4 regions of the Streptomyces sp. CA-249302 genome follow, and region 2 is predicted to be linked to each of the others. Evidence: riboswitches for the same ligand, from Rfam matches in the RefSeq annotation. Region 2 holds a riboswitch; each other region holds the start of a gene.
The links. A riboswitch is a leader RNA that binds a small molecule or an ion and turns the genes downstream of it on or off. The one in region 2 is predicted to bind cyclic di-AMP.

Region 1: linked by a shared signal. The riboswitch ahead of ACQEWB_RS05140 (NlpC/P60 family protein) and the one ahead of ACQEWB_RS42520 (M23 family metallopeptidase) in region 2 are both predicted to bind cyclic di-AMP.
Region 3: linked by a shared signal. The riboswitch ahead of ACQEWB_RS36705 (M23 family metallopeptidase) and the one ahead of ACQEWB_RS42520 (M23 family metallopeptidase) in region 2 are both predicted to bind cyclic di-AMP.
Region 4: linked by a shared signal. The riboswitch ahead of ACQEWB_RS29375 (NlpC/P60 family protein) and the one ahead of ACQEWB_RS42520 (M23 family metallopeptidase) in region 2 are both predicted to bind cyclic di-AMP.

What each region holds. Positions count from the first base shown of each region.
Region 1 covers NZ_JBNJMG010000001.1:1,140,330-1,144,215, reverse strand. Annotated here, with positions in the region: gene ACQEWB_RS05140 (NlpC/P60 family protein) at 1-1,714, opposite strand, end outside; cyclic di-AMP (ydaO/yuaA leader) riboswitch at 1,723-1,895, opposite strand; gene ACQEWB_RS05135 (DUF5997 family protein) at 2,153-2,551, opposite strand; gene ACQEWB_RS05130 (LysR substrate-binding domain-containing protein) at 2,610-3,374, shown strand; gene ACQEWB_RS05125 (TfoX/Sxy family protein) at 3,390-3,719, opposite strand; gene ACQEWB_RS05120 (hypothetical protein) at 3,726-3,886, opposite strand, start outside.
Region 2 covers NZ_JBNJMG010000001.1:9,451,265-9,455,150, reverse strand. Annotated here, with positions in the region: gene ACQEWB_RS42525 (DUF6250 domain-containing protein) at 1-476, opposite strand, end outside; gene ACQEWB_RS42520 (M23 family metallopeptidase) at 692-1,621, opposite strand; cyclic di-AMP (ydaO/yuaA leader) riboswitch at 1,626-1,785, opposite strand; gene ACQEWB_RS42515 (alpha-galactosidase) at 2,091-3,886, opposite strand, start outside.
Region 3 covers NZ_JBNJMG010000001.1:8,097,897-8,101,782, forward strand. Annotated here, with positions in the region: gene ACQEWB_RS36700 (M16 family metallopeptidase) at 1-1,204, shown strand, start outside; cyclic di-AMP (ydaO/yuaA leader) riboswitch at 1,396-1,558, shown strand; gene ACQEWB_RS36705 (M23 family metallopeptidase) at 1,572-2,336, shown strand; gene ACQEWB_RS36710 (GntR family transcriptional regulator) at 2,524-3,219, shown strand; gene ACQEWB_RS36715 (HPr family phosphocarrier protein) at 3,359-3,640, opposite strand; gene ACQEWB_RS36720 (GNAT family N-acetyltransferase) at 3,838-3,886, shown strand, end outside.
Region 4 covers NZ_JBNJMG010000001.1:6,496,556-6,500,441, reverse strand. Annotated here, with positions in the region: gene pcrA (DNA helicase PcrA) at 1-1,663, opposite strand, end outside; cyclic di-AMP (ydaO/yuaA leader) riboswitch at 1,906-2,077, shown strand; gene ACQEWB_RS29375 (NlpC/P60 family protein) at 2,086-3,243, shown strand; gene ACQEWB_RS29370 (tellurite resistance/C4-dicarboxylate transporter family protein) at 3,545-3,886, shown strand, end outside.

The DNA.
Region 1 (3,886 bases), 8.3 Mb from region 2:
GCAGGCTGACCCCGGCGGCCTTCCAGGCGGCCTGGGTGAGTCCGGCGTTGTCGTACGACTCGGGCCCGACCGCACCCCACAGACACGGCCGCCCGATCTGCGCCCGCGCGAACGCGATGGCCCGGTCGGCCTTGGTGCCGACGGGCGTCTCGACCACGGGAACCCCCGTGTCGAGCACGCTCGGCTCCCGCATCCGCCAGTCCTCGACCACCGGTATGGGTACGCCGGTGTCGAGCACGCTGGGCTGCTGCATCCGCCAGGCCTCTTCCGCGGCCCGGCGGGCTTCCTCGGCAGAGCCCTGCCAACCGAGCTGGACCGGTTGGGCTTGGAGGGCGGAGGCCGGCCAGCCGGTCTGGGACGACTGGGCCTCGGCAGCGGGCTGCCAACGGCTCTGTGCCGACTGGGCTTCCGCGGCGGCGGTCTGCCAACCGGCCTGCGCCGACTGCGCCTGCGTCGGCTGGGGCTGCGCGCCCGTGGTCTGCCAGCCGGTCTGCGCCTGCCGAGTCCCCGCGGCCGGAGTCTCCCAAGGGGCCTGGGCGGGCTGAGCCTCGAGGGCGGCGGCGGGCTGCCAGCCGGTCTGGGCCGGCATGGCCTCCGCGGCCGGGTTCTGCCAGGAAGCCTGCCCCGACTGGGCCTCCAGAGCGGCGGCAGACTGCCAGCCGATCTGTGCGGGCTGGGCTTCGGCGGCCGACGTCTGCCAGGAGGCCTGCGCGGACTGAGCTCCGCCGGCCGGGTTCTGCCAGCCGGTCTGCGCCGACTGAGCGCCGGCGGCCGACGTCTGCCACGCCGCCTGCGCAGGCTGGGCCTCGGCGACGGCGGGCATCCAGTCGACCTGGGTCGGCTGGGCCTCCAGGGCCGCCGGCTGTCGGCCGGTCTGGGTCGGCTGGGGGGCGATGGCTGCCATCGGGGCCGCGGTCTGACGCGCCGTGAAGCGGTACAGCAGGTCGCTGGCCGCCGCCACCTTGCGCTGGCTGCGCTGCTTGGACTGCCGTAGCGACGACTGCCTCGGCTCTGCGGCCGGCGCGGACAGGGACGGGGAAGCCGCACGGCGCTGCTGCGGTACGGCGGGGAGCGCGGCGGTGGGGCTCGCGGTTGCCCCAGGCATGGGACCCGCGGTCAACTCGGCCACCGGACCTGCGGTTACCGCAGGCGTGGGACCTGCCGTCAGCTCGGCCACCGGACCTGCGGTCAGTTCGGCCACGGGGCGTCGCGTACCCCCGGCAGGCAGCTCCAGCGCGGACGCACGCCCCGCCGCCTCCAGTTCACGGCCGGGCCGCTCCGCCGGCCGCTGGGCCGGGCGCGCGGGCCGGGGACCCGCGTCCGGCCTGCGGTCGGCCGGCAGCACCGCAGGAATCGTCGGCCCCAGCGAGGCACGCGCCGCGCCGAACCACTGCCGGGTGATGTTGTCCAGGTCGGGATCCGAGGACCGTCCCCCGGTCCCGCCTCCGCCCGCCGGGGCGCCACGCCCCCGCGATCCGGACTGCGTGCGCGTGAGGTTGAACTGCCCGGTGTCGCTCTCGGCCCGGTCGTAGAGGCTGCTCACCCGCTGGCTGACGTCCTCGCGGCTCGGCCGCTCGTCGTCGGCCGTCACCGGTGCGGCGTCGGCGGTCTGCGAGAGCACGGCCACTGAGGTGAGTGCCGCGGTCGCGAGGGCGGAATTGCGCATGCCGGGCAGGCCGAAGCCTCCCGCGCGCGGACTTCGATCCGGCGCCATGGGAGCCGTACTCCTTCCGTACTCCGCCTACCGAGTTAGCTGTCGGGTTCGGGCGGTCGATCCGGAAGGCATGCCCTACGGCCCTTGCCCCGAAGGGCAGTTGGGCCGATTCACCCCATCGTTCGGTTGGGTCCCCGGCTCCGGCTGCCACGAGGCGCACCGGACTCGGCGGAGGCCGCGCGCCCCGACGGGGTTCGTCGGAGGAAGTCGAACGGCCTGGGCGTCAACTTAGCCAACTTGTGCGCCCCGTGTGAAGGTTGAGGTGTGAAATGTCCGATACGCTTTTGTGACATTCGTCGTGACGTGGTGTCAGAACCGTGTGCCGTGCACACAACGGGGCCATACGGCGACCGACGGTGGTCACGAACGACGATCGGCCGCGTCACGTAAAGCCAAGAGAAGCCAAGAGAAGCCAAGAGAAGCACAAGAGAGGACGCCTCAGGAACCGTCGCCCTTGGCCGCGCGCTCGGCGTTGCGCTTCTTGATCCGCGCGCCCTCCTTGCGGACCTCGGCCTGGGTGGCGCGCTCCTTCTGCAGCCACTCGGGCTGCTCCTGCTTCAGGGCCTCGATCTGCTCGGTGCTGAGCGGCTCGGTGACGCCGCCACGTGCGAGACCGGCGATGGAGACGCCCAGCTTCGCCGCGACGACCGGACGCGGGTGCGGACCCTTGGCCCGCAGCTCGCGCAGCCACTCGGGCGGGTTCGCCTGCAGCTCGTCGAGACGGGCGCGCGAGACGGCACCCTCACGGAACTCGGCGGGGGTGGCCTCGAGGTACACACCCAGCTTCTTGGCCGCGGTCGCGGGCTTCATCGTCTGGGCGGTCTGGTGCGACTTCATGGGGTCCAGGATATCGAGCGCGTGGGGGGCCGCCGACCACGGACGGTAACCTGGCGGGATGACAGGCTCGGAAGCATCCCCGACGTTCCGGCTTGCGTACGTTCCGGGGACGACTCCCGCCAAGTGGGTGCGGATCTGGAACGAGCGCCTGCCGGACATCCCGCTGACCCTCCTCGCCGTGGCGGCGGCGGAGGCGGCCGATGTGCTGCGCGGCGGTGACGCCGACGCGGGTCTGGTGCGGCTCCCCGTCGACCGCACGTTCTTCAGCGCGATCCCCCTCTACACCGAGACTTCGGTGGTCGTGGTCCCCAAGGACCATGTGATCACCGCGGCGGCGGAGGTGACCGTCGCCGACCTGGCCGACGAGGTGCTCTTCCACCCCCTCGACGACGTCTTCGACTGGGACGCCCCGCCCGGCGAGCCGGCCTTCGAGCGGCCGGCGACCACGGAGGACGCGATCGAGCTCGTGGCGGCCGGCGTGGGCCTCGTCGTCGTCCCCCAGTCCCTGGCCCGCCTCCACCACCGTAGGGACCTCACCTACCGCCCGGTCGTGGACGCCCCCCAGTCCGGCGTCGCCCTGTCCTGGCCCGAAGAGGCGACCACGGACATGGTCGAGGACTTCATCGGCATCGTCCGCGGCCGCTCGGTCAACAGCTCCCGGGGCCGTAAGCCGCAGCAGGCCGAGCCGAAGGAGAAGGGCACGGACAAGGGCGCGGCCCGGCGCAGGCAGCCCCCGGCGAAGGCGACGGGGCGCGGCGGTGCCAGGGGCGGCGCGAACGCACCCAAGGGCGCCAAGCGAGGGAAGCCGCGCCGCCGCTCCTGACCGGATGCGGCCACGTCACTTGGGCGGCAGCCCGGCCGCGAAGGCGTACCCCTCGTCGATCCACCCACCGAGCGCCTCGTCCTCCGCCACGGCGGAGCCGTCGACGACGACCCAGCCCCGCATCGGCCGCCCCGTCATGTCGAACAACCGCGCCCCGGGCCGGGCGAGCGCCGCGTCCGTCGCATCCGGACCGACCCGCACCATCAGATCGTCACCGGTCACGCCCACGGCCATGTTGCCGTGCAGCAGAAAGGCGATCCCACCGAACATCCGCTTCTCGGCAACGCCCGGATCAGCACCCAGCCGCTCCCGGATCCGCTCCGCGAGCCCTTCGTCGTATGCCATGGGATCTCAATCCGTACGTTCCGTGAGCCTGCGTTCCAGATCGCGCAGATCCTTGCGGACGGAGGAGCCGCCCTCGACCCGGATGCGGGCGAGCGTGCCTTCCGGGTGCGGGAGGTCGTACGCGTCCACCCGCGGCACGTAGTCGATGCGCCGGCCCATCGCGTACG
Region 2 (3,886 bases):
CCGACGTAACGGCGCAGCCGGGTGGTGGTGTTCGTGTTGGCGCCGTAGCCGACGTAGTACGTCTTCAGGTAGTCGTACTCGGCCAGCGCCCCGCCCCGCGGCGTGGCGAAGATGTCGTCCGGGGACCGCACGTCGGTGGCGTTCCAGAAGTTGTTGAGGTCGGAGACGCGGTCATTGACCCCGCCCTCGGAGACGGCCGTGGCGGTGTACTCGATGACGTAGGGCCCTTCGAGCCGCTGCTTGAACCAGACGGTCGCGCCGGCGGGTACGTCCACCTCCAGCGTCCCGCGCGAGGAGGTGACCGTTCCGCCGTTCTCCAGCTCGACGGCCCATTTGGTCAGGCCGTGCCGGAAGTCGTCGTGGGCGATGAGGCGGCCCCTGCGGCGGGGCGCGGCGCTCGCGGCGCCGGCGGGGGTGAGGGCGGACAGGGCGGCTCCGGCGGCCAGGGTGGCGAAGGCTCTGCGGGTGGGCGTCACGTCGGGCGGGCTCCTCGGCATGTGGAAAGCGCTTGCACATCGGACGGGGATCACTGTGTCCCGAGCGCTCCGCCTTGTCGACACCGCCTGACGGGCCGCCACACGACCGCAACACCGAAGGCCGGACCCGGGGATCGGGGTCCGGCCTTCGGCGGCGTGTCGGGCTGCGGGTCCCCCGCTCGAGCGAAGCCGAGAGTGGGGGAGGTCGGTGGGGGTCAGCCGACCGCAACGCCCTTGGAACGGAGGTAGGCGACCGGGTCCACGTCGGAGCCGTAGTCCGGCGTGGTGCGGATCTCGAAGTGCAGGTGCGGGCCGGTGACGTTGCCGGTCGCGCCGGAGAGGCCGATCTGCTGGCCCTCGGTCACGGTCTGGCCGGCCGAGACGGAGAGCTGGGAGAGGTGGCCGTACTGCGCGTAGTAGCCGTCGGCGAGCTTGATGACGACCTGGTTGCCGTACGCGCCTCCCCAGCCCGCGGAGACGACGGTGCCCGCGCCGACGGCCTTGAGGGCGGTGCCGGTCGGGACGACGAAGTCGACGCCGGTGTGGTAGCCGCTGGACCACATGCTGCCGGCCACGTGGTAGCCGGTGCCGATGGTGGCGCCGGTGACCGGGAGGGTGAAGCCGGTGGCGGTGCTGGTGGTCTCGGCGGCCTTGGTGGCGGTCGTCTTCGAGGAGGAGGACGACTTCGACTCGGCCGAAGAGGAGGACGAGGTCGAGGACTTGGCCGAGGACTTGGTGGTGCCCGTCGTGGCCTGCTTGCCGATGCTGAGCTTCAGGCCGGGGTGGATCAGCGACGGGTCGTCGCCGACGGCCTGGCGGTTGTCCGCGTAGAGCTTCTTCCAGCCGCCGGTGACGTTCTGCTCGTCGGCGATCTTCGCGAGATAGTCGCCGGTCCGCACCGAATAGGTGCGCACGCCCGCGTTGTTGGCGGCGCTCTTCTTCTCGGCGGCCTTCTTCTCGGTGACCGGAAGGGACTGGACGGCCTTTTCGGAAACCGACTGGGAAGCGGACTGCGTGGTGGCCGCATGGGCGCCGGTGGCCCCCATGAGCGGGAGGGCGAGAGCGGCGCCACCGGTTCCGGCGACGGCGATCGAGCGGGAAAGACGCGGGGACTTCGGGCGGCGGTGCTTACCCTTCGCGGGCATGGCGAATTCCTCTCCGGCGCCTGCGAGGTGAGCTGTCGGGTGCGGACTGGAGATGCCCGGCCGCGCGGTGAAACGCGGCTTTACCCCTAGCCGTTCCGGAGACCGGAACAGGCGGTTGTACCTGTGGGTCCCCCGCTCCTGCCGTTCACGGGTGAGTTGTGCGGTCCCCGGGCGGCGGCAGGATTGGGCGTCCGTCCGGATTGGTGTGGAACGTAAGCGACCAAGACGCAAAGGGACAAGTGACGGTTCCCTGTGAATACGTTTCCCTTGATCCCTTTCCGGAATTCCCGGTTACTGTCCGTTAACCGGGAAGGCGCGCCGGAACCCAAAGCCCCATGAGAAGCACCTGAATTACGTGAACATGACGGGGCACACACCGTCACGGATATGACGCTCCTCACGTGACTGTGCTCCAGCTTTCCTTATTCCAGAGCGAGTTGGAATGAAGACGCCAATTCGGACAGAAGGCTCAGATGCGGCGCAGACGGAGGACTGCCGCATCAAGGTCGCCGCGAAGTCCGGTCCGAAGTCCGTGATGCAGCAATACGGCACCCCTGTGCACTTCGCCCGTTTCAAGGCATTCGTACGAGGCTGTCGGGTCGAGGCCGCGCAGGCGCAGCGCCGGCACCGGTTCGCCGTAACTCTGCGCCTGGAGCCAGGCGAGGACGACCGCCTCGCCGCCGCGCACGTACTGGACGGCGCTCAGGCCGCCCGTGGGAGGCCGCAGCCGGTACAGGTCCCCGTGCTGCACGAGGGGCCGGATCTCCTTGTAGAGGGCCACCCAGTCACCCGCCTCGGCGAGCTCCTCCTCGGTCCACTCGGTGAGGTCCCCGCCGACCCCGAGCACGCCGGCCATGGAGCTGACGAACCGGAAGCGCAGCGAGCTGACCCGCCCGTTGAGCTGGGTGTTGGGGCTGTCGGTGACCCAGGCGGCCATCACGCGCGCGGGGTGGATCTGGCTGAAGCCGTGCTGGATGGCGAGCCGGTCGAGCGGGTCGGTGTTGTCGGAGGTCCACACCTGGTCGGTACGGCTCATGACGCCGAGGTCGATCCGGCCGCCGCCGCCCGAGCAGGACTCGAAGGCGACGCCGGGGTGCGCGGCCCGCAAACGGTCCAACAGGGCGTACAGGGCGCGCACATGGTCGATCCAGAGGCGCTGCGGGTAGCCGTCGCCGGGCCAGCCGGCGTCGGTGAAGCAGCGGTTGAAGTCCCACTTGACGTAGTCGATCGGGGCGCTGGCCAGGAGCGTGTCGAGCCGCTCCCAGAGGTACTCCTGGACGTCCTCGCGGGCGAGGTTCAGCACGAGCTGATTGCGGAATTCCGTCCGCTTTCGTCCTGGTTGGAACTGGACCCAGTCGGGGTGTGCGCGGTAGAGGTCGCTGTCCGGATTGACCATTTCCGGCTCCACCCAGATGCCGAACTGCATGCCGAGTGCGTGCACGTAGTCGGCGAGCGGCTTGAGGCCCTTGGGGAAGCGGTCCGGGTTGGGCGTCCAGTCGCCGAGCCCGGCCCGGTCGCTGGTGCGCTTGCCGAACCAGCCGTCGTCGACGACGAAGAGCTCGACGCCGATCGCCGCGGCCCGCCGGGCGAGGGTGCCCTGCTGCTCCTCGGAGATGTCGAACTCGGTGGCCTCCCAGGAGTTGAACAGCACCGGACGGTCCCGCTCGGCGTCCGGGATCACGTACGCGCGCTGGTACGCGTGCCAGGCCCGGCTGGCGCCCCCGAAACCGCCGTCGCTCCACAGTCCGGCGAAGACGGGGCTGGTGTACGACTCCCCCGCCTCCAGCCGCAGCAGCCCGGAGTCGTCGTATCCTGCGCCGCCGGTGATCTGCACGCGCGCGTCCGGGAGTTGCGCCACCGCGATGCGCCAGGAGCCGGACCAGCCGAGGGCGCAGCCGTAGACCTCGCCGCGCTCCTCGGTGGCGTCGGTGTCGAGGGCGACCCAGGGCAGGTGCTGGTGTCCGGTGTGGCCGCGGCGGCTGCCGATGATCTTCTCGCCGTAGGTCAGCGGGGCGGCGGTGAGCAGGGACTCGGCGGCCCAGCGGCCGTGCAGCTGGGACAGCCGCCAGCCCTCGCGGTCGGGCAGGGTCCAGGCGGCGGGGTCGGCCCGCAGCAGCTCCAGGGCGGGCCCCTCGTTGCCGAGCTCGACCCAGCGCTCCACGACGTCGTGGCGCATCCGGTAGTGCAGGGTGACGGCCAGCCCGCCGTCCCGGAAGCGCAGCCGCAGCTGGTCGCCCTCCGCCTCGTACGCCTCGAAGGTCCACT
Region 3 (3,886 bases), 1.4 Mb from region 2:
GGCCGGCTTCGACGGTGTCGCCACGATCATGGCGCGCGCCTTCTCCGAGGGCACCGACAAGCACTCCGCCGAGGAGTTCGCCGCCGAGCTGGAGCGCTGCGGCGCCACCCTCGACGCGCACGCCGACCACCCGGGCGTCCGCATCAGCCTCGAGGTACCGGCCTCCCGCCTGGCCAAGGCGCTCGGTCTGCTCGCCGACGCCCTCAGGGCGCCCGCGTTCGCCGACAGCGAGGTCGAGCGGCTGGTCCGCAACCGCCTCGACGAGATCCCGCACGAGCTGGCCAACCCCTCCCGCCGGGCCGCCAAGGAGCTCTCCAAGGAGCTGTTCCCGGCGACCTCGCGGATGTCGCGCCCGCGCCAGGGCACCGAGGAGACCGTCGAGAAGATCGACGCGGCGGCCGTACGTGCCTTCTACGACCGCCATGTCCGGCCCGCCACGGCCACCGCGGTGGTCGTCGGCGACCTCACCGGCATCGACCTGGACGCGCTGCTCGGCGAGACCCTGGGCACCTGGACCGGCTCCAAGGCCGACCCCCGCCCCGTGCCCCCGGTGACCGCCGACGACACCGGGCGCGTGATCATCGTCGACCGCCCCGGCGCCGTCCAGACGCAGCTGCTCATCGGCCGCGTCGGCGCCGACCGGCACGACCGCGTGTGGCCCGCGCAGGTGCTCGGCACGTACTGCCTGGGCGGCACCCTCACCTCCCGCCTGGACCGCGTCCTGCGCGAGGAGAAGGGCTACACCTACGGCGTGCGGGCCTTCGGCCAGGTCCTGCGCTCCGCCCCGGACGGCACCGGCGCCTCGATGCTCGCCATCAGCGGCTCCGTCGACACCCCGAACACCGGCCCGGCGCTCGACGACCTCTGGAAGGTGCTGCGCACGCTCGCCGAGGGCGGCCTCACCGACGCCGAGCGGGACGTCGCCGTGCAGAACCTCGTCGGGGTGGCGCCGCTCAAGTACGAGACCGCGGCGGCCGTCGCGAGCACGCTGGCCGACCAGGTCGAGCAGCACCTGCCCGACGACTACCAGGCGACGCTGTACCGGCAGCTCGCCGCGACCGGCACCGTGGAGGCCACCGCGGCGGCAGTGAGCGCCTTCCCGGTGGACCGCCTGGTGACCGTCCTCGTCGGTGACGCGGCGCAGATCAAGGCGCCCGTGGAGGCCCTCGGCATCGGTGAAGTGACCGTGGTGGCCGCCGAGTAGGGGCACGCGCGCGTGAGGGCCCTGGTGACTGAAGTGTCACCAGGGCCCTCGTATGTCCGAATTGGGGCGGAGGTTGCCTGTCTGCCCTGTGGGATGCGCTACAAACACCGTGATCCGTTTGGGGATTGAAAGCGGGCCCGCTTAGCGTCGTCCGGGCTGTCCGTCAGGCACCGCGCCGCATCCGTGGCACCGGGCAGTCATCGCCGAGTCCCCGTACGGCGCGAGCCAGGGGAGCCGGGGACCCATCGAAGTCCCTGGGGTGAATCGGACGCCCGCGCGCCAGCGAGGGGGTCCGTAGGAGACCTTCCTGCTCCGAACCCGTCAGCTAACCCGGTAGGCGAGAAGGAAGGAAAGGACCAGCCAGTACATGGCGTTCATGTGCGCCACCGGGAAGCACCGCCGTCCCAGCCGCGTCAAGCGTTCCACCGTCCAGGCGGCCGGCGTCGCCGCCCTCGCCACCACCGGTGTCATCGGCACCCTCGCGTCTCCCGCGCTCGCCGCCGACAACTCGGTCGAGCAGACCGGCCTCAACCCCGTCATCGCCATCGGCGACTCCATAGCCGACAAGATCGACGCCCAGGCCGACGCGCAGAAGCAGGCCGCCGAGGAGGCCGCCCGCAAGAAGGCCGCCCTGGAGGCCGCGCGCAAGAAGGCCGCCGCCAAGGCCAAGGCGGAGCGTGAGGCCAAGGAGCGCGCCGCCCGCGCGGCCGAGCGCAAGCGCCTCAACACCTTCGTCGCGCCGATCTCCAACTCGTACGTCTCCACGGGCTACAAGACCGGCGGTTCCCTCTGGTCCTCCGGCAGCCACACCGGCATCGACTTCCACGCGGCGAGCGGTACGTCCGTCCACGCGGTCGGCTCCGGCACGGTCGTGGAGGCCGGGTGGGGCGGGTCCTACGGGAACAACATCGTGATCAAGATGAGCGACGGGACGTACACCCAGTACGGTCACCTGTCGTCCATAGGCGTCTCGGTGGGCCAGACCGTCACCCCGGGCCAGCAGATCGGCCTCTCCGGCGCGACCGGCAACGTCACCGGACCGCACCTGCACTTCGAGGCCCGTACGACCCCCGACTACGGCTCGGACATCGACCCCGTCGCCTACCTGCGCTCGCACGGCGTGAACGTCTGACGACGGACCGCAGGATCTCCTGGAACCCCGGCTCCCCGAGCCGGGGTTTCGCCGTTTCCGTCACCTTGGTGTCCAAAAAATATCCATGGATTCCGACCCCCCGTCGGAAATTCCCGCCGTTTGCAATAGAGTCACCGAACACACGTCAATCGGCGACGTTTCACGGGGATTAAGACGGAGGTCGGTCATGCGTATTCCGGCGCACTCGGTATGCACGGCGATCAGAGACGACATCGTCGCCGGTGTCTACGAGCGCGGGAGCCGCCTCACCGAGGAACTCCTGGCCCGTCGCTACGGCGTCTCGCGCGTCCCCGTCCGTGAGGCCCTGCGCACCCTGGAGGCCGAGGGCTTCGTGGTGACCCGGCGGCACGCGGGCGCGTGCGTGGCCGAACCGAACGAGCAGGAGGCCGCCGACCTGCTGGAGATGCGCATGCTCCTGGAGCCGCTCGGCGCCTCCCGCGCCGCCCAGCGGCGTACAGAGGCCCACCTCAAGGTCCTGCGCGGCCTGGTGAGACTGGGTCAGGAGCGGGCCAGGAGGGGCAGCAGCGAGGATCTGCGCTCCCTGGGCAGCTGGTTCCACGAGACGCTCGCCCAGGCCTCCGGCAGCCCCGCGCTGACCTCGATGCTGACGCAGCTGCGCCACAAGATCGCCTGGATGTACGCCGTGGACGCCCCCGTCAACCCCGTGGAGTCCTGGGCGGAGCACGGCGCGATCGTCGACGCGGTGGCCCGTGGCGACAGCGAACGCGCGCGTGCCGTCACCTCGCTGCACACCGAGCGCTCCAGCGCGGTGCACCGGCTGCGGTTCACCTCCGGCGGCGATCGCACCGACCGTGTGAGGAACTCGCAACATGCCGTAAACATGCCGAGCCTGCGGCATTAACACGGGCGCCGTATACAAAGAAGTGAGAAATTCGCGGGGGTTATTCATGCTGCCCCCGATCGGGAATTCGGCGATCCCGGTGGAGGAAATGCGAAGGGCTCGCCCGGTAATTCGGACGAGCCCTTCTGTGATGCCCTGATCAGACGGTCTCGGGAAGCTCCTCGAGGCCCTCGGAGACCAGCTTGGCCAGACGGTCGAGGGCGACGTCCGCGCCCTCGGCGTCGGAGGCGAGGACGATCTCCTCGCCACCCTGGGCGCCCAGGCCCAGGACGGCCAGCATGGAGGCCGCGTTGACGGGGTTGCCGTCGGCCTTGGCGATCGTCACCGGGATACCTGCGGCCGTGGTGGCCCGGACGAAGATGGAAGCGGGGCGGGCGTGGAGGCCCTCGGCCCAGCCGACGTTGACGCGGCGCTCAGCCATGTGATGCTGCCCTTCGGTGTTCAGGGTTGTCTAGACCAGTTTCCCACACGCGAAGCGTGCCCGGACCGGACCTTCGTCCGTCCGGTGTGAGTAGTCGGGCCGCGGCCTCGGCCCGACTTCCGTCCTGCCCGCTCTGCTGTCGGTTCTCCACAGACTGCCTCGCGCCGTTGTCGGACGCGAGCCGTACTCTGGGGCCCATGCAGACCTCGTCGGACCGGCACGAGTACCCCGCCCACTGGGAAGCCG
Region 4 (3,886 bases), 3.0 Mb from region 2:
CCGACTCGACGATCGTACGGAGGTCCTCCATCAGCGTGTTGAACCGCTTCACGGCGTTCGTCGACCGCGCGGCCATCCCGTACGCCTCGTCGACCCGCTTGAGCGCCTGCGGGAAGCTGATCTTCTCCCGCTGGGAGAGGGCGTCGATCATCGCCTCGGCGCGGTCGCCGATGCCGCGCTTGGGGACGTTCAGGATCCGGCGCAGCGGCACCGAGTCCTCGGGGTTGGCCAGTACGCGCAGGTAGGCCAGGACGTCCCGGACCTCCTTGCGCTCGTAGAAGCGGACACCGCCGACGACCTTGTAGGGCAGGCCGACACGGATGAAGATCTCTTCGAAGACACGGGACTGGGCGTTCGTACGGTAGAAGACGGCGACGTCGCCGGCCTTCGCGTCGCCCGCGTCGGTCAGACGGTCTATCTCCTCGGCGACGAACTGGGCCTCGTCGTGCTCGGTGTCGGCGACATAGCCGGTGATGCGTGCGCCCGCGCCCGCGTTGGTCCACAGGTTCTTGGGGCGGCGGGACTCGTTGCGCTCGATGACCGCGTTGGCGGCGGAGAGGATCGTCTGCGTGGAGCGGTAGTTCTGCTCCAGGAGGATCGTCGTCGCGTTCGGGTAGTCCTCCTCGAACTGGAGGATGTTGCGGATCGTCGCGCCGCGGAAGGCGTAGATCGACTGGTCGGCGTCACCCACGACACACAGCTCGGCGGGCGGGAGGTCGTGCTCGCCAGGCGGTACGTCCACGGGGTGCTCGGAGGTCCCGACCAGCTCCCTGACCAGCGCGTACTGGGCGTGGTTGGTGTCCTGGTACTCGTCGACCATGACGTGGCGGAAGCGGCGGCGGTAGTGCTCGGCGACGTCCGGGAAGGCACGGAGCAGGTTGACCGTGGTCATGATCAGGTCGTCGAAGTCGAGGGCGTTCGCCTCGCGCAGCCGCGACTGGTACATGGCGTAGGCCTGGGCGAGGGTCTTCTCGAAACCGTCGGCGGCCTGGGCAGCGAAGTCCTCCTCGTCGATCAGCTCGTTCTTCAGGTTGCTGATCTTGGCGCTGAAGGACTTGGGCGGGTACCGCTTGGGATCGAGGTCCAGATCGCGGCATACGAGCGCCATCAGCCGCTTGCTGTCGGCGGCGTCGTAGATCGAGAAGGAGGAGGTGAAGCCGAGCTTCTTGCTCTCCCGGCGCAGGATCCGCACGCACGCGCTGTGGAAGGTCATCACCCACATCGCGTTGGCGCGCGGGCCGACGAGCTGCTCGACGCGCTCCTTCATCTCGCCCGCGGCCTTGTTGGTGAAGGTGATCGCGAGGATCTGGCCCGGATGCACGTTCCGCTCGGCGAGGAGGTGCGCGATGCGGTGGGTGAGCACACGGGTCTTGCCGGAGCCGGCGCCGGCCACGATGAGCAGGGGCGTGCCGGCGTGCACGACGGCCGCGCGCTGGTTCTCGTTCAGCCCGTCCAGCAGGGCGGCGGCGTCGATCACCGGGCGGGGCGCGCCGTCACGGTAGTACGCGTCCCGGTCCGGCGGCACGTCGAACCTCCCGCCGAACAGATCGTCCGGAACCGGCTCCGGTACGTGATCGTCCTCGGGCGGCGGTGGGGGTTCCTCCTCACGGCCACGGGGTGCCTTGAGGTCCGCCAGGAAGCTGTCGTCAAAGAGGCTGCTCATCGCTCTCCGAGTTTAGGGTGCCCCACTGACAACCCGCTGCCGCCCCGGGAACATCGCCGGATCCGAGGCGGTCGTAACGCTCCCATGCCGCATGATCACAGAATGTGACGAACTCCGATCGCCTGACCAAAGGTCACGAAAATGTATCGGGCATATCGAACATCAACCTTCACACGGGCCACACGAGTTGGCTACCGTTCCGAGCAGGCCGTACGACCCCCACCGGCGAACCTCGCCGGGCCGTGCGGCCTCCGCCGAGTCCGGGGCGCCGCCGCGCAGCCGGAGCCGGGGACCCACACCGACCTTGGGGTGAATCGGTCCAACTCCCTTGAGGGACACGGACCGTAGGGCAACCCTTCCGAACCACCCGCCCGAACCCGACAGCTAACTCGGTAGGCGGAGTATGGAAGGAGTCGCCAACCTTGGCGTCGCACCGCAAGTCGCGTCCCGCAGGTACGCGTGTGGCCGGCATACGCACCCCCGCCCTCGCCACGGCCGCCCTCACCTCCGTGGCCCTGCTCTCCCAGACGGCCAACGCCGCCCCGTCGACGGACGGGAACCCCTCCCTCGAGGAAGTCGAGAAGAAGGTCGACGACCTGTACCGCCAGGCGGAGTCGGCGACCGAGAAGTACAACGCGGCGAAGGAGAAGACCTCCAAGCAGCGCAAGCGCGTGGACACCCTCCTCGACGACGTCGCCAAGCGCGCCCAGAAGCTCAACGAACAGCGGGAGCGGCTCGGTTCCTTCGCCGCCGCGCAGTACCGCACGGGTGCCGCCGCGCCCGACACGGCGACCTTCCTGCTCGCCGACACCCCGCAGGACTACTTCGACCAGACGCAGTTGATGGGCCGGCTGACCTCCCGCCAGAAGAGCGAGGTCGACGACTACTTCAGCGAGCAGTCCGCGACGATGAAGAAGCGGCAGGAGGCCTCCGAGAGCCTCCAGTCGCTCACCGAGTCGCAGAACGACCTGCAGACGGCCAAGTCCACGGTCCAGAAGAAGCTCTCCGACGCGCGCGATCTGCTGTCGAAGCTGACCGCGGAGGAGAAGGCGCGGCTCGCGGCGATCGAGAAGAAGAAGCAGGAAGAGGCCGCGCAAAAGGCCGCGGAGCTGGCGAAGCAGCAGGCGGCCGAGCAGAAGGCCAAGGAGGAGGCGGCCCAGGAGAGCAGTTCCTCCTCGGACTCGGGAACCTCGGGAAGCACCTCCACCGACTCCTCGTACTCCACCAAGGCCGAGAAGGCCCTCGCTTTCGCGCGCGCGCAGATCGGCAAGCCGTACGTCTGGGGCGCCACCGGCCCCGGCTCCTACGACTGCTCCGGCCTCACCCAGGCCTCCTGGAAGGCCGCCGGCGTCTCCCTCCCCCGCACCACCTACGACCAGGTGAACGCCGGCACCACGGTCTCCCTCGCCGACGCCCAGCCCGGCGACCTGATCTTCTTCTACGACGACATCAGCCACGTCGGCATCTACATAGGCAACGGCATGATGATCCACGCCCCCAAGCCCGGCGCGTACGTCCGCGAGGAGTCGATCTACTACGGCGGCGAGTCGATCATCCACAGCGTGGTGCGGCCGGCGTGAGGTAGGGGCGCCGGGGCTGTCGAGCGCGAGGGCGCCGGGGGCGCCGGGGGCGCCGGGGCTCCTCACGTGCCTCTTGTGGGGCTCGCGCGATCTGAGCGCAGGGCGCGCGGAGATTCCTGCGCGCCCTGAGCGCTGAGCGCTCAGCGCGCGATGGTTCCCGAGCGCCAGCGCGCGACACGCCCCGCGCGCCCCCTCTCCTCTCCGGGCGCCCCTGCCTCCGTGCCCGCGCCCGCGCGAATTCCCTCGCCCACGCGCGCGTGCCCCGCCCGCAACCCGTGGTGTGCTCCTTAGCATCGGCTGCATGGCCGCCCACTCCGCCGACACGTCCTCCCCGCTCCGTGCCTGGTGGGCGGAGCGTCCGCCGGCGGCCGGGGCTGCCGTGATGGCGACCGGCATCGTGTCGATCGGGCTGCATCTGACCGGGTACGAGGTGGTGTCGCGCGTCGCGCTGGTGATCGCCTGCGCGGCCTGGCTCGGACTGGCGGCGGACTTCGTCGCGCGGCTCGTGCTGGACAGGGAGCGGTGGCGGGCCGACGCCGGGTCGCCCGCCGCGCTCACCGCCGTCGCGGCGACCACCGTCCTGGGGACGCGGTTCTCCGCACTCGGGTGGCAGACGCTCGCCGAGGCCCTGCTGGCGCTGGCG